4 regions of the Rahnella variigena genome follow, and region 4 is predicted to be linked to each of the others. Evidence: predicted binding sites of a transcription regulator. Region 4 holds the regulator's gene; each other region holds the start of a gene.
The links. The regulator CRP, encoded in region 4, controls carbon source genes, mostly activating them, when cyclic AMP is high. The targets are predictions, from matches to a motif close to ATGTGANNNNNNTCACAT.
Positions count from the first base shown of each region.

Region 1: a site for CRP is predicted at 2,249-2,266, ahead of mlc (sugar metabolism global transcriptional regulator Mlc). Genes of this name have one in related genera too.
Region 2: a site for CRP is predicted at 1,685-1,702, ahead of cytR (DNA-binding transcriptional regulator CytR). Genes of this name have one in related genera too.
Region 3: a site for CRP is predicted at 2,410-2,427, ahead of CKQ54_RS16660 (maltoporin). Genes of this name have one in related genera too.

Region 1 covers NZ_NSDJ01000001.1:3,053,988-3,059,875, reverse strand. The annotation lists gene bioD (dethiobiotin synthase) at 39-725, opposite strand; gene mlc (sugar metabolism global transcriptional regulator Mlc) at 935-2,158, opposite strand; gene CKQ54_RS14220 (LysR family transcriptional regulator) at 2,328-3,227, opposite strand; gene CKQ54_RS14215 (MFS transporter) at 3,370-4,662, shown strand; gene CKQ54_RS25520 (hypothetical protein) at 5,306-5,449, shown strand; gene CKQ54_RS14205 (FAD-dependent oxidoreductase) at 5,530-5,888, shown strand, end outside.
Region 2 covers NZ_NSDJ01000001.1:856,883-862,770, forward strand. The annotation lists gene ftsN (cell division protein FtsN) at 1-487, opposite strand, end outside; gene cytR (DNA-binding transcriptional regulator CytR) at 588-1,616, opposite strand; gene priA (primosomal protein N') at 1,820-4,015, opposite strand; gene rpmE (50S ribosomal protein L31) at 4,217-4,429, shown strand; gene metJ (met regulon transcriptional regulator MetJ) at 4,583-4,900, opposite strand; gene metB (cystathionine gamma-synthase) at 5,231-5,888, shown strand, end outside.
Region 3 covers NZ_NSDJ01000001.1:3,598,259-3,604,146, reverse strand. The annotation lists gene CKQ54_RS16670 (beta-galactosidase) at 1-306, shown strand, start outside; gene CKQ54_RS16665 (PTS sugar transporter subunit IIB) at 387-704, shown strand; gene CKQ54_RS16660 (maltoporin) at 1,023-2,279, opposite strand; gene CKQ54_RS16655 (LacI family DNA-binding transcriptional regulator) at 2,558-3,628, shown strand; gene CKQ54_RS16650 (DUF805 domain-containing protein) at 3,692-4,168, shown strand; gene citG (triphosphoribosyl-dephospho-CoA synthase CitG) at 4,260-5,099, opposite strand; gene citX (citrate lyase holo-[acyl-carrier protein] synthase) at 5,077-5,616, opposite strand; gene citF (citrate lyase subunit alpha) at 5,616-5,888, opposite strand, start outside.
Region 4 covers NZ_NSDJ01000001.1:357,010-362,897, reverse strand. The annotation lists gene CKQ54_RS01825 (YccS/YhfK family putative transporter) at 1-1,873, opposite strand, end outside; gene crp (cAMP-activated global transcriptional regulator CRP) at 1,935-2,567, opposite strand; gene CKQ54_RS01815 (OsmC family protein) at 2,931-3,338, shown strand; gene CKQ54_RS01810 (LysR substrate-binding domain-containing protein) at 3,340-4,251, opposite strand; gene CKQ54_RS01805 (MFS transporter) at 4,445-5,635, shown strand; gene CKQ54_RS01800 (amidohydrolase) at 5,651-5,888, shown strand, end outside.

The DNA of each region.
Region 1 (5,888 bases), 2.7 Mb from region 4:
AGCCTCCGAACTGGCAAAATTTTGTGACAACGTCACCGTCAGGCGTGGGTCATTGTTTTGAGATTGAAGCTGGACAGGTCGATATACCTGGCCATATCGCGGCTTTCAGCGCGGGGTAAATACGGAATTTCCCCCAGAAGCGGTGCTGAAATATTGGCGCTTATCGCGTCAATCGTTTCCTGATAGTGAGCCAGGCACGGATTAATGCGATTTGCCACCCAGCCAATCAACGGTAAACCATCAGCAATAATTGCCTGCGCTGTTAATAATGCATGGCTGACGCAACCTTCCTGAATACCGACCACTAATACCACCGGCATATTTTGCTGGCGTACCCAGTCAGAATAAAAAAGATGCGGAGTAATCAATGTTCTCCAGCCATCACATCCTTCAACAACCACTGAATCCGCCTCTTCACGCATGAAATTAAGACCATTGGTCATTATTTCAAACACATTCCCGGGGATCTGGCTGGCATAAATATCTTCATCCGCCAACGCCAGAGGGGTTATTTTATTAAAAGGATAAGAAATAGAAGATGACTGCTGGAGAGTTACCGCATCTTTATTTCGAACCCCGTCGGCCAACTCCTGGCTGCCTGTTGCAATAGGTTTATAGCCTAAAACGCAGCGGTCCTGCGCGGCTAAGGCCTGAAGCAAGGCACGTGTGACAATGGTTTTACCTACACGGGCGTCCGTACCCGTGACGAAAAAGTGCGTTAACATGGAATTCAGGCTCCGGGATCTCTCCGTCTTATTGAAAGATAGTCGCCGGTAAGAAAACACCACCAGAGACAAAGTATCGACAGAAAGTCTAGGCGATGCGAGATGAGAGCAGTTTGCGTTAGCGCAATGTTTTGTCGACTCGGTGAGCAAAAATGCCGGAAGGCTTATAGCTATTTTATTAAGATAAACAACCTAACGTTATATAAAACTTAGCCTTGCAGTAATTTTATTATCAGGGAGCCGCTGTATAACGCGTCTTTGACTAATGCCGCACCGGGCATAGTTCCCTGATTATAGAATTGCGTCGATTCGAGTTTGATATTCTCGCTATATGCAGGAAGTGACTGCTGCTGAATACAGGACATTATCGCGGGATGGAGAATATCCTGAGATAAATTAAGCGGCGAGCCGATCAGCACTTTTTCCGGATTAAACAGATTCACCATGATCGCGAGAATTCGCCCTACGCTCTGACCGACACTGATAATCACATCGCGCGCCAGTTGATCGCCACGGTTAGCGGCGTCGCATACGGCCTCAATGGTCAGCGAAACCCCATGCAGTAAGCTGGCTGGAACCGGTACCGTCAGACGCTGACGTACAAGTTCGAGAATACTGTCCGTGCTGGCCACCGTCTCCAGACACCCATGATTGCCGCAATAACACCGCCTGCCGTAAGGATCCACCTGCGTATGACCAATTTCCGCCACACTGCTGCTACCCGCATGCAGAACGCGTCCGCTGGTGATAACGCCCACACCGACATTGTGATCAATCACTACCTGAACGACGTTTTTACAGCCACGGGAGGCGCCATAAAGCGACTCCGCCAGCGTCCACGCACCGATATCGTGCTGCACATAAACCGGCAGACCGGTATGTACGGAAAGCGTGTCGCCAAGCGGCATATCAAACACGTCATGGTAAAACGGCATACGGTGAACAATGCCCCTGCGTGCATCTATCATCCCCGGCAGGGTAATGGCGATGGCGGTAAGGCGTTCGAGTTTGCGCTGATGACGGATAAAGAACTGATCGATTTCAGAGATAATACGTTTGAGCAGCGGTTCCGGAGCCTGAACCGGCAATGGCAGCACTTCTTCCACTACCAGTTTACTGCTCAAATCCCGCAAACCTAAGGTCACGGTTCCGGGACTGATACGGGCAGAAAGGTAGTGCCAGGCCTGCGTATCCAGCGCCAGACCAATGGCCGGACGCCCGCGACTGCCGGGATCCTGAAACTCCGTTTCCAGCACCAGATGAGCCTGTAACAACTCGCGGACAATCTTGGTGATACTGGCCGGAGCCAGCTGTGCTTTTTTCGAAAGCTCGATACGCGAAATGGGACCAAACTGATCTATCAGGCGGTACACAGCACCGACATTGGTTTGTTTAATCTGGTCGATATGTCCTGGTTGCCCGTCGGGGATCACTCAAGGAGCTCCTGTTATTTTCGCGCTTCAAAATAAAGATTAGGGGTATGTTGGAGTTTTTGTTATATGTCGTCAACTATTTGATTCGTTATGTGATTTGGTGCACAAATTGCGTGAAAACACCCTCAGAATTGACTGGAAAAACAGCATGTTCTCAATAAGAAATCCGTCAGTCATCGTGGAGCAACAATGCCATAAACGCGCGGGTCGCCGCCGTAAGAGGACGAGTCGCATGATTCACCAGCCATAATTGCGTCGTGCCATGCAAATTGCCGAAGCGCAGATAGCGCACGCCTTCCACCTGAATCCGCAAATAAGACGCCGGTAAAATCGATACGCCCAGCCCTGCCGCCACCAGCCCGATGATCGTCAGTGGTTCCCCGACTTCCTGGGTGATAAACGGCGTAATGCCCTGCGCTTTCAACTGCCCGAGAATATCGTCGTACAGCGATGTACCGACATCTTTAGAGAAGAACACAAATGGCTGATCGGCCAGATGCTGAAACGTCAGTTCGCCCTCGGCCAGCGCATTAAGCGGATGGTCTTTATGGACTACCGCAATCAGGGGTTCAGTCAGTACCAGATGATGTTCCAGTTCCGGCGGCAGCTCGCCGTTGCGCATCATCCCCAGATCCAGTTTTCCTTCCAGCAGCGGTTCGATTTGCTGTTTGCTGTTGAGCTGTTCGATGCGGATATTCACGTCAGGATACGTCAGGCGAAACCGATGCAACGTACTTGAAACCCGGCGTAAAAACGGCGCCGAAGACGTCAGCCCGAGTGTCAGATTCCCGGATTCCCCGCGGTGAATACGCGCCGCCTGCGCCGAGGCCTCATCCACACGTTGTAAAATCTGACGCGCTTCTGACAGAAACACCTGACCCGCCTGCGTCAGCCGCACGGTGCGGTTACTGCGATAAAACAGTGCCGCGCCGACATGCGCTTCCAGCGCCTGAATTTGCTGGCTCAGCGGCGGCTGGGAAATATGCAAACGCTCCGCCGCCCGGCCAAAATGCAGTTCATCCGCAACCGCGATGAAATAACGTAAATGACGCAGCTCAATGTGACTCATAACGATGTCCGGTTGTTCCTGATTGATACTTTAAACATATCGTTTTCGATTGATTAATATATTAGACAATACAACGACTACTGTTAAAATTTTCATACATTTTAAAATTTAGTTTTACAGCCCATCGTATTAAGGATTTCCAGTGAAAACCTCCCGGCGGATTTCCGCTGCACCTGCTCAAGATTCTGTTAATGACGACGAATTAAATCCTGACTCGCCTGTCGCCCGCTCCGGTCTGAAAACTCCTTTTATCAAACGTGGTACGCCGCAATTTATCCGCGTTACGCTGGCTCTGTTTTCTGCGGGTCTGGCGACATTTGCGTTGCTGTATTGCGTGCAGCCGATTTTGCCGGTGTTGTCTCATGATTTCGGCGTATCACCGGCCACCAGCAGCCTGTCGCTGTCGTTATCGACCGGTCTGATGGCAATTGGGCTGTTGTTTACCGGGCCGGTTTCTGACGCCGTCGGGCGAAAATCGGTGATGGTGGTGGCGTTACTGCTCGCCGCAGGCTGCACGCTGGTTTGTTCCTTTATGCAGAGCTGGGACGGCATTCTCATCATGCGCGCGCTGATCGGTTTATCGCTCAGCGGCGTGGCAGCGGTAGCAATGACTTATCTGAGTGAGGAAATCCACCCGAGCGTAGTCGCCTTCTCGATGGGTTTATACATCAGCGGGAACTCGATCGGCGGCATGAGTGGCCGTTTAGTCAGCGGCGTGCTGACCGATTTCTTTTCATGGCGTATCGCCGTCGCGGTCGTCGGTTTCTTCGCCCTCGCCGCCGCGATTATGTTCTGGCGCATTCTGCCGCCTTCTAAGCATTTTCGCGCCAGCTCGCTCAAGCCCCGCAAACTGCTGATCAACTTCAAGCTGCACTGGCGTGACAGCGGTTTACCGTTACTTTTCGCCGAAGGTTTCCTGCTGATGGGCAGTTTCGTGACCATGTTCAACTACATCGGTTATCGTCTGCTTTCATCGCCTTATAACCTGAGCCAGGCCATTGTCGGGATACTTTCCATCGTCTATCTGATGGGGACTTACAGTTCGCCCAAGGCAGGCGTACTGACCGGCGTCTATGGCCGCGGCCCTGTTCTGATCGGCTCGACAGCCATCATGCTGCTGGGAATTTTGATCACCGCTTTTTCGCCGGTATGGCTGATTTTCATCGGCATGATCCTGGTCACCGGCGGGTTCTTCGCTGCGCACTCTGTGGCCAGCGGCTGGATTGGCCGTCGTGCGCGCCGTGCTAAAGGTCAGGCTTCGTCTTTATATCTGTTCAGCTACTACGCGGGATCGAGCGTCGCCGGGACGCTGGGCGGCTTCTTCTGGCATGCGTACGGATGGTACGGGATTACCGGGTTTATCAGTCTGATGCTGATTGTTGGCGTGGGTGTTGGGTTCCGGTTGATGCGGCTTTCTGAGGCAAAAGCCGCTTAATGCCATTTTGTGTGCAGAGGCCGCTGCAAAGGGGCGGTTTTTAAATCCACTTCGACTTCAAAATCAAAATCAATACCTTGGGCTCGCCGTCCAAACTGGCCCAAAGGTCAACACCTTGGGTTGCCACCCAAACTGGCCCTAAGGTCAACACCTTGGGTTGCCACCCAAACTGGCCCTAAGGTCAACACCTTGGGTTGCCACCCAAACTGGCCCTAAGAGGCGCCTATCGCCGCGCCTCTTAGGAATCTCCGGCTCTTTTACTGCGCGCTCCGCTCGCTGGCCATGTTTCAGGGACCACTGTGACAGGCTGGAAATCTTGCCGCTTTGCGGTTCCTTCACTCGGTCCTGGAGCCTCTGGTCTCCAGGCCGCTCCGTTCAGCAAGATTTCTGAATCGCCCGCACGATCTTAAATTCAACATCAAACTGATGTTTATCTTTTAGAAAAGTGGATTGGCGTGCTCAAAAATGGCACCGAATGAACGGTTCGAGACCTATGGCTCGAAACCTGAAATTCGGGAATCGCGTAGCGATGACATTTTGCGCCACTCACCAATGCACCAGAACATGTCCGTCATACCCGCGACAGCGCGCAGTGAAAAAAGCGCGGAGTCCAGAGGCCCGCGCGTTACCGGGTCTCTGGTCGGTGTGGGCCGACGCCCACGGTGTTGACCTTGAACTTGAAGTTGAAGTTGAAGTTGAAGTTGAAGTGGAATTTAAAAGCCGCCCCATTGCCACGGCTCTGGCAAAAAAAGCTTTGTTACAACGCTGGGCAGGAAATGTTCTGTGATGTAGCACGGGAGGAATTGACGCACATCGGCGCAAATGATAATTGTTATCATGTAAATTCATACCGTCAGGCAGGTTGTAATGGCACCGAATACAAAGTCCGCAGCAGCGTCCTGCTGCATCGTCGGCGGCGGTCCCGCAGGATTAATGCTGGGATATCTTCTGGCACGTAAGGGAATTGACGTCACCGTGCTGGAAAAACACAGCGACTTTTTGCGTGATTTTCGTGGCGACACCATCCATCCTTCAACGCTCGACATCATCTGGCAACTGGGATTTCTTGATGAATTCCTCGCCCTGCCGCATCAGCGTGCGGAAAAGCTGTACGGCGAAATCAATGGCAAAGAAACCACGCTGGCAGATTTCAGCCATTTACCCACGCAGTGCAAATTCATCGCGTTTATGCCGCAGTGGGATTTCCTTAATTTCATCGCAAGCAA
Region 2 (5,888 bases), 500 kb from region 4:
GCTGTTGTTGCTGAACCTGGCGCTGTGCTGGCGCTGTACGCGTTTGTGTCGCCTGATTCGGGTCGTTATACGGCACTTCCGACAATTGTGTCGGCGTCTGGCGCATATCGGCCTGCATCTGCTCGAGCAACTGACGTTGTTCCGGTGTCAGCTGCGTCTTGGATTCTACCTGACCCCCGGCAGTCGGCTCGGTTGGCGTGGTCACGCCCATCTGGCGGTTTTCCAGCTCTTTGATGTAGCGCCAGCGTTCTTCTGGCTTAGGTGGCAATCCATTACCCGGACGGACAGGATGCGTCGGCAATACCACCGCTTCTTCATGTTTATTGTGCGCAATAAAATAGAGGCCACCGACAAACACCACCAGCACCGCAACGGCTAACACCACCATGGTTTTGGAGATCGTTGGGGAACTGCGTTTTTTACTCCGGCTGGTACTTTTCCGCCGCGCTCCTGAGCGCCCACGGCTTACATAGTCTCTTTGTGCCACTATCGTTTCGCTGTGTCGTGATGAATGAAGAAGTGCGTCATGTTACTCAACCCTGAACATTTACTGAAATTAAAATCACTGAACAGCCATCAAAACTGACTCACGCTTTGGGAGCGGCGGTGCTTTCACGCACAACCAGTTCGCTGTCGAGCAGCAATGAACCGCTTTGTACCTGATTTCCCTGTAACTGCTCAAGTAATAATAACATGGCCTGACGACCAAGCTGGAATCTTGGCTGCGCGACGGTGGTCAGCGGAGGATCGGTATACTGGCTGGCCTTAATGTCATCGAAGCCGACAACCGAGAGATCCTCCGGGACGCGCAGACCCATTTTTTTCGCCTGGAACATCGCGCCAATCGCCATAATATCGTTATGACAAAAAATTGCCGTTGGCGGCTCCGGCAGCGACATCAGTTCGGTAACAGCCTGTGCGCCGGATTCATAACTAAAATCACCGTCAACCGTCAGCTGCTTTTCGACGCTTAGCCCGTTACGGCGCAGTGCCTGCACATAGCCTTGTGAACGGTACTGGCACAGCGGCATATGTTTCGGCCCGGCGATGCAGGCAATGCGCTGATGTCCCAGTTTGAGAAGATAATGTACGGCTTCAAACGCGGCGGTCAGGTTGTCGATGTGTACCGTTGGCAGTTCCAGTTCCGGCGCAAATTCGTTAGCCATCACCATCGGTGGCAGATTGCGCTGTTCTTCCTTGCTGGCGTCGAAAGGTAAATCGGAGCCGAGCAGCAACATGCCGTCAATTTGCTTGGTAATGATCAGATTGATAAAGGTTTTTTCTTGCTGATTCTGTTGGGCGCAATCGCCGATGAGCACCAGATAACCGCTTTCAGCCGCTGTGCGTTCGATCCCCTGGATCAGGTCTGAAAAAAACGGATCGCAGATGTCCGGGACGATCACCAAAATCGTACGCGATTCGTTACGTTTCAGGTTGCGGGACAGGGCGTGAGGAGAATAACCCACAGCCATGACGGCCTGATCAACCTTTTGACGGGTAGAGGCGGAGACTTTCTCCGGATTCATTAACGCGCGGGATACCGTTGCTGTTGAAACGCCTGCTTGTTCAGCCACATCTTTCATTGTCGCGGCGGGTAATTCTTTCTTGTGCTCCAACGTCTCTCTCCTTGCAACAGCATCAAACTGACACAACAACATCAACATTCCTCACCTGGCTACCGATGATGTGTAGCACATCACATTCTAAACAGAATGTGAGTAGGATTTGTTACCTAATTTGCATTAAAAGTGTGATGCAGATGCTTTTTTCGATCCATCACGCAGAAATCCTGACTAATTATGCGGATTCCCTTCAGGGATCAGCTGTCAATCGGGTCCACATCCAGCGTCCATTTCACTTTTTTAGCCTGCGGCAGGCTGGCAATCAACGGCTGAGAACTTTTGATCAGATGCTGTAAAACGCGCCGTGAAGGATGCTGTAGCAGCAACTGCCAGCGGAAGCGTCCGCTGCGTTTAGGCTGCAAGGCGGGAACCGGCCCTAAAATCCACAGCGAATCATCTTTCAGCGGGCTGGATTCGAGCAAATTGCGTAACTGCTGGAGAAACAGCGCGGACTGCTGATTATCGTGATCTTCAGAGCGGATCAGAATATGGCTGGTAAAAGGAGGAAGAAACACGCTTTTGCGCTCCGCCAGCGTTTGTCTGGCGAACTCGTCATAGCCTTGCTGTAACAGAACCTGCAATAACGGATGTTCCGGATGGTGCGTCTGCAACACGACTTCACCCTGTTTCCCTGCACGACCGGCACGACCGGAAACCTGAGTATAAAGCTGGGCAAAGCGCTCGGCAGAACGAAAGTCCGCCGAGAACAGCGCGCCGTCGACGTCTAATAATGACACCAGTGTGACGTCCGGGAAGTGATGCCCTTTCGCCAGCATCTGCGTGCCGATAAGAATGCGCGCGCCGCCGCGATGGACTTCATTCAGATGTTGTTCCAGCGAGCCTTTACGGCTGGTGGTATCGCGGTCAATTCGCGTGATGGGCGTATCCGGGAACAACGGCGCGAGTTCGTTTTCCAGCTGTTCGGTACCAACACCGACGGAAACCAGTTGTGTCGATCCGCAGTGCGGACACTGATGCGGCACAGCGCGCTGGCTGTCGCAATGGTGGCAGCGCAGCTGGCGCTGATTCTGATGCAGGGTGTAATAGTGGTCACAGCGCTGGCATTCGGCAATCCAGCCGCATTCGTGGCAAAGCAGGGCAGGTGCATAACCCCGGCGATTCAGGAACAACATCACCTGATTATCGGCTTTCAGATGTTCCTGCATTTTTTGGATCAGCGGCTGCGACAGCCCGACTTTCAGCTGCAACCCTTTTAAATCCAGCAAATTCTGCCGGGCAAGTTTGGCATTCCCGGCGCGCTTGGTCAGTTTGAGCTGGCGATATTTCCCCAGTTCCACGTTGTGCAGGGTTTCCAGCGCAGGGGTCGCAGAGCCCATAATAATCGGGATATTTTCCGCATGAGCGCGGTATACCGCCAGATCCCGCGCGTGATAACGCCAGCCTTCCTGCTGCTTATAAGAACTGTCGTGTTCTTCATCGATAATAATAACGCCGAGACGCGCGAATGGCGTAAAGAGCGAAGAGCGCGTACCAATCACAATGCCTGCTTCGCCATTACGCGCCCGCAGCCAGACGGCGAGACGCTCACTGTCGTTCAGGCCGGAATGCAGCACATCCACCGGCGCGCTGAAACGTTCGCGAAAACGCGCGATGGTTTGCGGCGTCAGGCCAATTTCCGGCACCATCACCAGCGCCTGCCGCCCTTGCGCCAGAATGTTTTCCAGTACGCTCAGATACACTTCGGTTTTACCTGAACCGGTCACACCGGCCAGCAGCCAGGCGGAAAACTGCTGATCTTCACTGCGGATCGCGCCAACGGCGGTGGCCTGTTCAGTATTGAGCCGTAAACGCTCGCCGACCACCGAGAAATCTTTGCGCCAGTCGAGCGTGGCGGGCGCGATGCTGCGTAAATCCGTCAGACCTTTGGCGCGTAACGCCTGCAACGCCGTATCCGTGAGATCAAGATCGGCGACCTGATGGCGATACAGCGGCTTTTGCATCAGCGCAGCCATGGCCTGCTGCTGTTTTGGCGCACGTTTGAGGCTGTCGAGCGGCGTAGCGCGCCCCTGTTCGGTGGCGAACCATTGCCATAGCGGCGTCAGTTCGGCGGGTTTCCCCTGGCGCAGTAATACCGGCAGCGCATGGAACAGCACTTCACCAATCGGATAATGATAATAGTCGGCTGCCCAGAACAGAATGCGCCACAAATCAGGGGTAAACAGACTGGAACTGTCGAGCACTTCGCGTACCGGTTTCAGCTTATCCAGGCCAAAATCACTGGATTCACTGACGTTGACGACAATGCCGATAGCGTCGCGTTTACCGAAAGGCACACTGACCCGGCAACCCTTTGAAACCGCCATGTCAGGTGGCAACAGATAGTCGAAAGTACGGGCAAGCGGGACAGGTAAAGCAACGTGGGCAACAGGCATTGTGGATCCAGACTATAAAAAAATGACGAGATAGTGTACACTGTGTCCTTCGAAATGCATGAACATCATTGCGCGGTTCTCAGAGATTCTGTATGATTCGCCGCCTTTGGTGCATTTCGTACTCAAAGCCTATCATCCACTACGCGTGGTGTCTGACAGAACAGGGTTGGATAGCGACGCGGCCTTAAGAAGAGGTTTTCCATGAAAAAAGGTATTCACCCTAAATACGTAGAAGTTACTGCAAACTGCTCATGCGGTAACGTTATCAAAACTCACTCAACTGTGGGTCACGATCTGAACCTGGACGTTTGTGGCGAATGTCACCCGTTCTACACTGGTAAGCAACGTGAAGTGGCTACCGGTGGCCGCGTTGACCGCTTCAACAAGCGTTTCAGCGTTCCAAGCAGCAAATAAGCTACGCTTGAGAGCAAAAAAAGGCGCCTTAGGCGCCTTTTTTGTTGCCTGTCGTTTCACTTCCCGCCAGACAAACCTTCTTTTCTCACAAAGACACTGAAAAAACGCGCGACGGGTCGCACGGTCTTTCAGCATATCTCTGTGCAGCTGCGATCAGTATTCCCAGGTATCAGGATCCACACCCAGTTCACGCATCAGGATCTTCGCCGCTTCCGGGATTTCGTCACTGCGTTCTTTACGCAGGTCTTCGTCATTCGGCAAAGGCTGACCGGTGAAGGCATGAAGGAAAGCTTCACACAATAATTCACTGTTGGTCGCATGACGCAGGTTGTTCACCTGGCGACGGGTACGCTCATCAGTCAGAATTTTGAGGACTTTCAGCGGAATGGATACCGTAATTTTCTTAACTTGTTCGCTTTTCTTACCGTGTTCAGCGTAAGGGCTGACATATTCGCCGTTCCACTCAGCCATGGGACACCTTAAATTTATCAAAAAATAAAATTCTGAAAACCGCGTGATTATGCCCGATTTTCACTGTTCTCACTAAATAAATGTCGGAATTTGACAGGGATATCTCACGATTTCTCCTGCGGCATTATTCGTTTTGTCACCTTGCGCTCAATAACCTCAGCGCGACAGATCTGCCTGACATCTTCATTAACGCCATAATTTTAGCGGGTATTGCTCTGTTGCTCAATCTATACGCAAAGAAGTTTAGATGTCCAGATGTATTGACGTCTATAACTCCGGGCGTTACTCTTGACACCCTCATCCTCCGCATTTCGTCAGGAAGAAATGATTATGACGCACAAGCAAGCCACCATTGCCGTAGGCAGTGGCCTGAACAATGATCAGCAATATGGTTGTGTTGTTCCGCCAATCTACCTTTCCAGTACCTACAACTTTGAAGATTTCAATCAGCCAAGAGCCCATGACTATTCGCGTCGCGGTAATCCGTCACGTGATGTTGTCCAGAAAGCGCTGGCGGATCTGGAAGGCGGTGCCGGCGCGGTACTGACCAGCAGCGGTATGTCTGCTATTCATCTGGTGTGTACAGTCTTTCTGAAACCTGGCGATTTACTGCTGGCACCGCACGATTGCTACGGCGGCAGCTATCGTCTGTTCGACAGCCTGAGCAAACGCGGCGCGTATCGCGTGCTGTTTGTCGATCAGGGCGACCCGCAGGCGCTGGCCGAAGCACTGAAAGAACAACCGAAGCTGGTGCTGATAGAAACCCCGAGCAACCCGTTGCTGCGCGTGGTGGATATTCAGGCGATTTGTGACGCATCCCGCGCCGCCGGTGCGCTGACCGTGGTGGATAACACCTTCCTCAGCCCGGCGTTGCAAAATCCGCTACAACTTGGCGCGGATTTAGTCGTTCATTCGTGTACGAAATATCTTAACGGGCATTCTGATGTGGTCGCCGGTACGGTAATATCTAAGACCGCCGAACACGCGA
Region 3 (5,888 bases), 3.2 Mb from region 4:
CAGGCATATTATCTGGCCTCCCGAAACGATCAGACATTCCACGCAGATTTTTACACCGCGCTGGCGCAGGAAATGCAGCTGCCACGGGCGCTGGAGGCAACGCTGCCGGAAGGGATGACGGCGGCGCGACGCACTGACGGTGAAAGTGAATTTATCTTCCTGCAAAACTATGCGGCGCAGAGTCAGACAATCACGTTAACCGCGGATTACAGCGACATGATTCACGGTGGCACTTTACCGCGCAAACTGACGCTTCCGGCATTTGGTTATCAGATCCTGACGCGCCGTTTACCAGCCATTTCTTAACCCGTTATTTTTAATACCGACGTGCAATCAGGTTTCCCGGTTGCACGTTTTTTTTTCATTCCTGAAAGAGAGTGTTGATCATGGTAAATATTAAAGACTTTATGCATGTATTCTCTGCGAAGAATAAAACCCCGGAAAATGAAGTGCCGCCATCCACTGACGTAGCGTTATTAATTGATGCACTCGGCGGTCGCGATAATATCGTTAATGTTGATGCCTGTATTACCCGCCTGCGCGTAACGGTAAAGGAACTCAAGCGCGTAAATTCCGGTGCTATCCAGCAAACCGGCGCGATTGGCGTGGTGATTATCGGTCAGGAAGTACATGCGATATTTGGCAAACAGTCCGACAGCCTGAAAAAATTAATGACTGAGAAGTTTGGCTTAAAAAGTAATTAACTCTGTTATTTAAATAACGCCAAAAATAAAGGCAGCCCGACACAAGGCTGCCTTTATTGTTTCTGCTTTTTATAAAATATAATAATGATGCTGCTGTGCGGAGAAAAAACGTAACGATCCCCTACAAGAGAAATTAAGTTTTTATCTGTCGCTTTATCACAATGAGGATATTTCTTTAATAACTAACACCTGTTTTTTCAAAGTCATTGGAGTTGCAGCAAGGCAGCAAGTGAGCGAGTCCCGATGAGCTGACTCATGTCAGTGATTCGGGTGAGTAAACGCAGCCAACGCAGCAACAGCTTCAAGAATGAAGGAAATTTACCACCAGGCTTCCACCTGGACTCCAAAGTTCCACGTATCCGCTTTGGTATGGTCGTCAAACGTATCGCCATGCTCAGAATCATTCAGATAAGACGCGAACACGCGCAGTTCAGGGCGTGACATAAACTCCGGACCGGCCGCCAGGCCCATTGCCAGCGTATATTTCTGACCGCCTTGTTTGTAATTCGAACCGTTCTTGTAATCATCTTTCTGGTAGAAGGTACCGACTTCGCCGATGGTACGCACATAATCGGTCCACTGGTATTGCGCACGACCCACAAGAGAAACCAGCTCAGTGGTGTCGGTGTAATCGGTGATGTTTTCGGCATGGCCATACGTCAGCACGTGGTTGAGACTGAACTTGCTGGTGATCGGAATAAGGCCGGTGATGATGCCGCGATAACCGGTGGCGTCATTAGTGTAGTTCCACATATCGTACCAGCCGCCGCCCTGCGAAATCATGTTCTGCGCCAGACCTTTGTTGGCGTACTGCAACACCAGTTTGTTATAGCCGCCCCACATGTCCTGACTGATTTCGCCGGTCAGCATCACGCCGTTATCCGCGTCGTAAAGGCCGCCGTACTCTTTCTGATCATGCGACAGGTTTGGCATGGCGTAGTCGGCACCGACTTCCATCCACGCGCCGCTCCACGGTTTGATGCCGGCATAGCGTACGTCGATGTAGTTGATGTTCACGTCATTATTGCCATCCACGCGGTAATCCACGTCATTGGCATCGCCGCGGATCCACGCCAGAGACAGCGTGCCTTCGCCCATTTTCAGGTTTTCAATACCGGCACCGGCACCGGAAATGTTCCAGTATTTGGTATCAATGATGTGCAAATCGTGGCGCTGGTAATAACGTTTACCGCCCCAGATCACCGCATCTTTATCCCACGGCACCAGCCCTTTGATTTGCAGATTTAGCTGACGCAGACCGAACTGTGCATCGTCATCGACGGTGCTTTCATCATCATTCGAACCGTCCGACACCATGCTGACCATCGAATCGACATAAAAACTCACATCGTCTTTTTTATAGACTTCGCTGCCCAGTTCTACTTCGCCGTATGTGTCGTTTTCGTTGCCCAGACGCCCGACCTTGTTTTTCTGGAATTGCTCCAGACTGCCACCGCCAGAAACCCCCAGCCCCGAACGCAGATATCCATGAAAATCAATATCATTAGCCATTGCAGGGCCTGCTGTGATGGCGAGCGAAACCGCCACAGCCAGAGTGCGTAAGTTGTGTTTCATTTTTTTTCCTTATGATTGTATGACGTTCACATTTACGAAATGTATAAGATACCCAGAAACAATAATGATCAATTTTACATATTGTGAAATGTGATATATGTCTACAACTTATGCGTTAAATATAAAGTTGAAGTGATGTAAATCACGATTGTATGCAATGTTAACGTATAACTTATGCAACGGGAGGGTGTCCGGATTGAACTTTTAAATGAGATCCCGTACTTTGGCTCGATTATCATAGAATTATGCAAAATCACGGGTTGCGGTCTGGGGAAAGAATGAAATCAAAAAGTTCGACATTAGAAGATGTTGCCCGCTATGCCGGTGTTTCGTATCAGACGGTGTCGCGAGTTTTAAACAAGTCGGCCAATGTTTCAGACGCCACGCGTCTGAAGGTCGAACAGGCCATTGAAGTATTGCGCTACGTGCCAAACCGGCTGGCGCAGCAATTGGTTGGAAAACAGAGCTTTACCATCGGACTGGTGACGACATCGCTGGCATTGCACGCGCCGTCACAGATTGCCGCTTCTGTGAAGAAATATGCTCATCAGGCCGGGTATCAGGTGCTGATTTCCATGATTGATGAAGACGTCAATCAGAGCATTCAGGACTCCATTAACGAGCTGAAATCACAGCGCGTCGAAAAGGTCATCATTAATATCCCGCTGGAAAGTGCCGAGGCGGAGCGAATTTATGAAAATAACCGCGACATTCTTTGTCTGTTTCTGGATGTCGATCCGACCAGTCCGGTATTCAATGTCTGCTTCAATCCGGCGGACGGCTCACGGGCCAGCGTGGAATATTTGCTGAATCTGGGACACAGGGAATTTGCCTTACTGGCGGGACCGGATGATTCGGTTTCCTCACGTTTGCGGCTGCAAAGCTGGCAGGAAACGCTGGCAGAAAAGGGCATTGTGCCGGTGACGGTGATCCACGGTGACTGGAGCGCAAAAAGTGGTTATTACAGCGCATTACAGATGCTGCGCGAAACGCCGCAGTTTACCGCCATACTTGTCGGGAATGACCAGATGGCGCTGGGCGTGATCAGCGCGCTGCATCAGCACAATGTGGCTATCCCGCAGCAGGTTTCTATTGTGGGTTATGACGATACGTATGACAGTGCATTTTTCCATCCGGCGCTGACCACGGTATCGCTGGATCTCGATTTGCAAAGTAAAGAAGCGGTTGAACATCTGCTGGCTGATAACAATGACGGGATGCCTTCCAAAATACTGCCCGCCAGACTGGTGGTAAGAAACTCTGCCAGTGCGCCGGGTGTGCAGGATAAGGATCTTAATCAGATAGCCGACCAGCTCGATATTCTGGCCAGGCAGTTGCGCGGCCAGTGATAAACCGGTTAAATCCCCGGACTATGTTAAGCAGACGACTGAACAGCAAAAGGAAGTGAAGCAATGACGTTATGGCAGAGTTATGTGCAGGGCTGGAAAAAATATGTGGATTTCCGGGGACGTGCGAGCCGCAAGGAGTTCTGGACCTTTGCGCTGGGCAATTTGCTGATAATTATTTTGCTGACAATGGGTGTGTCATTGGGGTTCACGCTGGTGGGAAATCCTTACAGCGTTTTCTACGCGGGCGTCGCTTATACCCTTTTTGCACTGGCGACGGCATTACCGCTGCTGGCGGTCGGCGTCAGGCGCATGCATGACATTAACCGCTCCGGCTGGTGGTTTGGCGGTGTTTACCTGGCAGGCATTGTCTCGCGTCTGCTGAATTCCATCCTGATGGAATACGCATCACCGGAAACGTATGTCTGGATGAAAATCACGCTGGGCATTGTGCTGGGCTGGATCCCGCTGCTGGTGATGGTTTTTCTGTGTTGCCAAAAATCTCGGCCTGCACCGGCAACCCAAACCCGCATTGTTGAGTAACGCTACACCGGATGTCCTGTTCCGCAGTGAATAAGAACGGTTTGCCGCCAGTTGCGCGGCAAACGTCTCAGGTTTATTTCTGGCATCGCGTTCATGGCGGAAAAGCCATCAGCACGGTGGCAATCGCCAGTAAATCAGCACTGCCGCCGGGGCTGAGATGGCGGGCAATCAGCTGCCTGTCCATCTCCTGCAAATCCTCTTTCTGCCAGCCTTTTTTCAGCAACCGGCGGGCATAATCCTGCACGAAATGCAGTCCGTTCAGACCACCGCGCGACACCAGATTAGTGTCAGGGTTATACGCCATCAGACGCAGCAGGGCATTCAGGCTGCGGCGCTCAGGATTATTTTCCTGATACCAGTAAGGTAAAACGTGACGGCGCAGGGTGAGGAATCCGCTCTGCACTTCGCCGCGTGCTCCGGTCATGCCGTGTGCCACAAACAGCCGTTCACCCGCCGTCACCGGCTGGCGACAGCTTTGCAGTTCACGCTCAATCAGCCCTTGTGTCATGGCAGCCACTTCGCGACATATCCCGCGACGGGTCATTAGCTGGCGATGCGCGCTGATCCTGCCAGCCGCTGTACATAACAGTCCCAGCGAAAAAATACCGCCTTTGTGCGTATTCACGCCCTGTGTGGCACCGAACATGGCCTGTTCACAGGCAATCCCGGTCGGACGGATGCGCATCAGCATTGACTGCGCAGGTTGCAAAAAATCCTGCTGACCGAGAGCGTAAAACTGATACAGCCACGGCGTGATGGCGTCGATGCTGCGTAAAAAAAGCGGCAAATCCATGTCACAGTGCGAGCCATTATTGATGCTGTCCACCAGCCCTGGTTTCGGTGTCAGCCAGACTTCGCTGCGCAGGGCGTCAGCCGCCAGCGTCGCAATGCAGGCAGCAGAAAGGAGCTCAGAGTGTGCGATGCCAGCCATCAATCAGCGCCTCCACTTTTAGCATCACTTCAGATAGCGGATGTTTACGCGAGCGGGCGCATGCGTGGGCGGGGCCATCGCAAACCAGACAGCGGCGGCTGGCATTATCCAGCGAACGGCGTCCAACAACGCCTGCCTGCGGACAGATAACATCGAAATCCCATAAACGCCCGAGTGCGTGAGAATGTTCCAGTTCAACCGTGGCCGCTTTCACTTCTGGCGCATAATGCTCCACACACCAGAACGCTTCCGCGCCTGTCGGGAGCCAGAAAACCTGATGTTTAAGCACCGGCCAGCCATGTTGAAGCAACATGACCTCGGCCTGTTGCAGCGCCGCGCGCATGACCTGGCGCCAGGCAACAGAATCTTTCACCGGCCCCGGCGTCACCAGCGTGAGTGAAATCAGCGGTTGTGTGAATTGTGTCAGCCAGTCGGTTTGCCGTCTGGCGCGCAGTTCCTTTGCGGCCAGCAAATCCTCCAGACTGACGCCTGCTGGTGCAGGCGTCACAGTAGTCATTATGCGTCCTCTCTGACCTGATGAACGACGTCGATCACGCTGCCGTCGCGATAGCGGATCACGCCGACGACGCGGTCGGTGAATTCAATCGGTTTCGGCTCACCGCTCAGAGAAATGGCGCGCTGGTATAACGCTTCGATATCCATCACTTTCATCCCTGCGTCTTCCAGCCGCTGGCGGATCTCCGGTCGCGCAGGATTCACGGCGATACCATGATCGGTCACCAGCACATCAATGCTTTCCCCCGGTGTCACGCGGGTCGTGACCCGACG
Region 4 (5,888 bases):
AACTTTGCAACGCAATTTCACAGGTCTGTAAATACTCCGTCGCCAGTTTCTCCGGCAGCATGTAATGCTCGCGGGCGAGAATGGTCATTGCGTTGATGTGCTCGACAATGAACTGGCTGTGCGTCACCCACAGGCGCATATCCGCCAGATAATGCGAGTTAAAGCCGGGCTCCTGCATCGCCTGATTCAGTGACGTGAAAAGCTTGTTGTGCGCCTGATTGACCTGCATGCGGGTGTAAGCAAGCTTCGAGGTATCCGGATTTTCCTCAAGCAGTAAGCGGATAGCATCCTGATAGGTTTCCAGCGCCTGGTGCGCGTTCTGACGCAGTAATCCGCTCTGCCATTGCGGCCACAGCCAGATGGTGCCGCCGAACGCCAGCGCGCAGCCGATCAGCGTATCCACCAGCCGCGGTACCAGAAAATGCACGCCGTTCATCGCCAGCAGTTGCAGGGTATATACCGCCGTCACGGTCATGCCGACCATCGCCAGCCCGTAGTTTTTACGCAGCACCGTATACGACACCAGCGTGACGATCAGCATACACATCAGCGTGATGCCTTCGGGTAATTCCAGCTTCAGCAAACCGGCGGCAATCAGCAATCCGGCCAGCGTGCCCAGCGCACGGTGCTGGATCCGCACGCGCGTGGCGTTATAACCGTTCTGACTCACCAGCATGATGGTCAGCAAAATCCAGTAGGGCTTGGGCAGATTAAAGAACAGCCCCAGGCTGCTGCCAATCGCCAGAATGATCCCCAGACGGGCGGCATTGCGCAGGGCGACAGATTTGAAGGAAAGATAGCTTTTCAGCGCCGGCCAGAAGGGTAAACGCGGCTGAGTGTTCATCAGGTCACGTTTGTACAACGGGCGCTGTGTCCGCAGCAGGCGTGCAATGCGGCTGAAGTGGTAGTAGCAAAACTGGCCGACCGGATTCTCAGGATTGCGCGCGGCGATTTTCTCCAGCGCGGCCAGCTCGTTGGCCATCGTAAACCGTTCGGATAAACGGTGATAAAGAATGTCGTCGGCGATGACCCGCAGACGGGCGGAAATCACCTGCGCATTACGGCGGATAACCGCTTCGGCGTGGCTTTCTTCCACCAGCTTCTGCACTTCTTCCGGCTGATGCAGGCTCACCGTGATGTGCTCCTGCAAATCAAGCGCGACCTGAAAACGCTGAAACAGTCTTTTATGGTGATGATGATGGCCGTGTTGCGGCAGCATGTGCAGTTGCTGATAGAGCAGGGCAATCAGGTCGATGACCTGCTGCTGGCGCGTCAGCAACGGGGGTAACGCGGTTTCAGGATCGGTGTGTTGCGTCAGCAGGCTGTATTTAGCTTCGAAGTAATCCGCGAGTTGCAGATAGAGCTGGCTGAGCGTTTCGCGCATCGGCTGTTCTTCCGATATGCGAAACCACGCCCAGTTAAATAATCCGTACCAGGCCGTACCGGCGGCGAAAAGCACCGGCGCCTGCCATATCGGGCGAACGCCGACCATACTCAGTGTAAAGATGGTCGCCACCAGCGCGCCGGGCAACAGCCGCGCATGCAACGGGCTGATTTCGCCGGTTACGCCAAGCAGTAATGCCAGCGACAACATGATGAGTGGCAGGGGAATGTGCCAGCTTTCCAGCATCACTTGCAGCAGAATGCTGCTCATGGCAAAGAGCGTTCCGCCAATTATCAGGCGTTTGAAAAAGCGTTTATGCGGAGTATCCAGGCCCGCGACGTTGCAGCAGGCAGGACAAAGAGAGAACAGCAGCCCCATTTGCAGATTGCCGAACAACCAGCAGATACCAACGGGCAGGCACAACACCAGCGTCTGGCGCAGCGCGTAGTTAACTTCCGGATGGTAAAACAGTCTTCGCCATAGCGTCATGGATAAAGCTTAGCCCATAAAAAAGGCGCGACAGTGTTCTGCCGCGCCGATTTTTAAGGGATTAACGTGTGCCGTAAACGACAATCGTTTTACCGTGTGCCGAGATCAGACTTTGATCTTCCAGCATTTTGAGAATACGTCCGACTGTTTCACGTGAACAACCGACGATTTGGCCGATTTCCTGACGGGTGATCTTGATTTGCATCCCGTCCGGATGGGTCATCGCATCAGGCTGTTTAGCCAGATTAAGCAGAGTTTGAGCGATACGCCCTGTTACGTCGAGGAAGGCCAGGTTGCCGACTTTCTCTGACGTCACTTGCAGACGGTTTGCCATCTGCGCGGAAAGACGCATCAGAATATCCGGGTTAACCTGAATCAGCTGGCGGAATTTTTTATAAGAAATTTCAGCCACTTCACAGGCAGTTTTTGCACGAACCCACGCACTACGTTCCTGACCTTCTTCGAAGAGTCCCAGCTCGCCGATGAAGTCACCTTGGTTAAGGTAGGACAGTATCATTTCTTTGCCTTCTTCATCCTTGATAAGGACAGCAACTGACCCTTTCACGATGTAGTAAAGCGTTTCGGCTTTTTCACCCTGGTGAATCAGCGTACTTTTAGAAGGATACTTATGTATATGACAGTGAGACAGGAACCATTCGAGAGTCGGGTCTGTTTGTGGCTTGCCGAGAACCATTTGCTATTATCCTCTGTTGTTATCGCTGCCCAAAATCACAGGGCTCAGAGTTCCCTGTATGGCACTTCAAAATCAAAAGCGCCCTTTCAGCATATAACTCCCCAGAAATGCTGCAAGCGGGTGTCGGAGTGAAACAGCCTGATTATTGCCGTTATCACCGTGGGTTCTGTTCTTAAACCGCGAAAACCGTCACCGCAATTCACTGGAAAGTATGTTTCGGCTTTGTTTGTAGCACAGGTTTGCAATGCTGTCTTCTGTTGTCTCGCTTCAGCATGATGGCGATCGGGTTACGTTGCCAGATTTTAGGTGAAAGGGTACTCTGGGAGCGGAATTCGACGAGTTTATTCACCGGGAGAATAGTTCATGCACGCACGCGTAAAATGGGTAGAAGGGCTGACGTTTTTAGGCGAGTCAGCGTCAGGCCACCAGATTTCTATGGATGGTAATGCGGGCGATAAAGCACCCAGCCCGATGGAAATGCTGCTGATGTCCGCAGGCGGTTGCAGCGCGATTGATGTGGTGTCTATTTTGCAAAAAGGCCGTAACGACGTGCGTGATTGTGAAGTCAAGCTGACCTCACAACGCCGCGAAGAAGCGCCGCGCCTGTTCACGCACATCAATCTGCATTTTATCGTCACCGGTAAAGATCTCACCGATAAGATTGTTGAACGTGCCGTCAGCCTGTCTGCGGAAAAGTATTGCTCGGTGTCCCTGATGCTCGGCAAAGCGGCGACCATCACGCACAGCTTTGAAGTGATCAGCGTCGAATAAGTTACGACCAGTCATACGCGTGGCACTGGCTGCGCAATAAATCCAAAAATCGCCGCGCGGCAAACGTCAGCGGCGATTTTTGCGAGTAAAGCACACAGTATTCTGCCTGCGGCAGGGTATCGATATTGAGCATACTCAGCCTGTCTTCCAGCCCGAACGGCGCTTTCATCGCCCGCGCCACAATGGTCAGATAATCAGACTGCAACACCATATTTAGCCCGCACACCACCGAATCTGTATGCACCGGCATTTCCGCTGCCGGCTGATGAAATCCTCCCATCGATAACCTGATTTGCTGGTAATACCCCATATCCGTTTCGGGCAACAGCCAGCGCGCATCTTGTAATTCTTCGAAGGTCGTGGCGCCCGCCAGCGGATGTCCACGCCGGGCGATAACGCAGAAAGGTGCGCTGAACAGTGGCTCACGTACCAGATCTTCCAGCGGAAATCCCGGCCCGGCGGTACCGACCGCGAAATCCAGTTTCCCTTCGCGCAGTGCAGGTAATAACGTGGAAAGTTGCCCTTCTTTGATCAGCAGTTTGGACTGCGGAAACTGCGTCTTAAATTCTCCTGCCAGTCCGGGAAAAACCGTCAGCGCCAGCAGCGATGAAAATCCAATGGCGACGGAGCCCTGCGAATATTGTTCGATCTGGCGAATTTCATCGGCGGCGCGCTCAAGCTCTTCGAGGATAAATTGCATACGCTGTGCAAATGCCCGCCCCGTTTCGGTCAGCGTCATCCCCTGATTGCCACGCACGATCAGCTGCGTATCGAGCGTTTGTTCCAGTTCACGCAATGTTCTGCTGACCGCCGGTTGTGACTGATTCAACGCCCGCGCCGCGCCGCGAATACTGCCGCTGCGGATAACCTGCTGGAAAACCTTCAGTTGCTGTAATTTCGGCAAATAGCGCATCACGATCCCTATCAGTAAAAAGCATCACCCGCCCAAAAATTGCATCTTATGGTCACGCTGTAAAGCTGATAGCGTCAGGATCGCGAAAAATAATATGTTGTTATTCAGTTGATTACGTGATGCATGTCGCATTTTACGATTCATCCGGCAGTGAGAAAATCTGACGTGGTGATAACAAAAAGGGATATCCGCTATGAAAAGTCGTTCCCTGATGATCTTCCTGCTATTTGTCGGTTATGCCGTGGTGTATATCGATAAAACAGTGATGGGTTTTGCGCTGCTGCCCATCGAGCGCGAATTTAATCTGCAACCTGAACAGCTGGGGTATATCACCGGTATTTTCTTCCTGGCCTATTCGCTGTTTCAGATCCCCGCGGGCTGGCTGAATGACCGGTTCGGCTACAAAAAAGTGCTCGGTATGTCGCTGTTCTTGCTGGGCGGCTTCGCGCTGTGTTTCGGAACGCTGGGCCTCAGCCTGGGATTACTGGTCACGTTCCGGTTTCTCTCCGGCGTCGGCCATTCCGGCTATCCTGCGTCCTGCGCCAAAGCGGTAGTGTCTAATTTCGCAGTTGAGAAGCGAACCTTTGCGCAGTCGATTTTGCTGTCTTCCGCCGGACTGGCGATGACTGCCGGACCGCTGATTGCGGTTTACAGCCTGGATCATCTTGGCTGGCGCGGATCGTTCTCCATTCTCGGATTGCTGGCTTTTGCCATCGCCGTAGCGATTGTGATTTTTGTGCCCAATCCGCCGGAAGCACAAGCCCGTACCGGCGCGAAAACTGGTTATCGGGAGTTGCTGAAAAACCCGATTGTCCTGCTGCTGTTTGTCTCAATTTTCTGCATCAACATTCCGTCTTACGGCCTGATGGCGTGGTTGCCAAAATATCTCGTCCAGCAGCGCGGTATGTCACTCGACGTGTCAGGCATGGTGGTCGCGACCGGCGGGCTGGGTATCTGGATTTCTTCACTGGCAACCGGCTGGCTGGTCGGACGCTATATGCAGGGCAAAGAGCCGAAAGTGATTTTCTGCTGCGCACTGCTCAGTGCGTTGTGTATCTGGCTGGTGTTTACGTCGGCATCGGCGGTTACGGCCGGGTTGTTCCTGTTCCTCGGCTACGTTTTCCTGATGGCGTCCTTTGTGACCGTCTTTACGCTGCCGATGAAACGCCTGCCTTCTGACGTCATGGGCGCGGCGATGGGGATCATTAATACCGGCGGGACTCTCGGCGGATTTGTGGCGCCGATTGCGATGGGATATCTCATCACCGCCAGCCACGGTTACCTTTCTACGTTTGTATTTCTGGCGCTGGCGATGGTGGTGGCCGGTCTGGCTATCCTGCCGCTGGCAATAAAACCTCGTGCGCCAATGCGCGATGTGGCTTAACTGAGGAGAAGAGTGGTGACTTTTAATTTCGAAGCAATGCTGGCTGAAGTCAAAGCGGACGTCCTGCGCTGGCGCAGACATATTCATGCCCATCCTGAACTCTCTTTTCAGGAGCATAAAACGGCGGCATACATTACTCAGCAGCTGGAAAGTTTCGGCGGTCTGACCCTGACACATCTGACGCCCAACAGCGTGATTGCCGATCTGAAAGGGGCGCATCCGGGGCCGGTATATGCGCTGCGGGCGGATATTG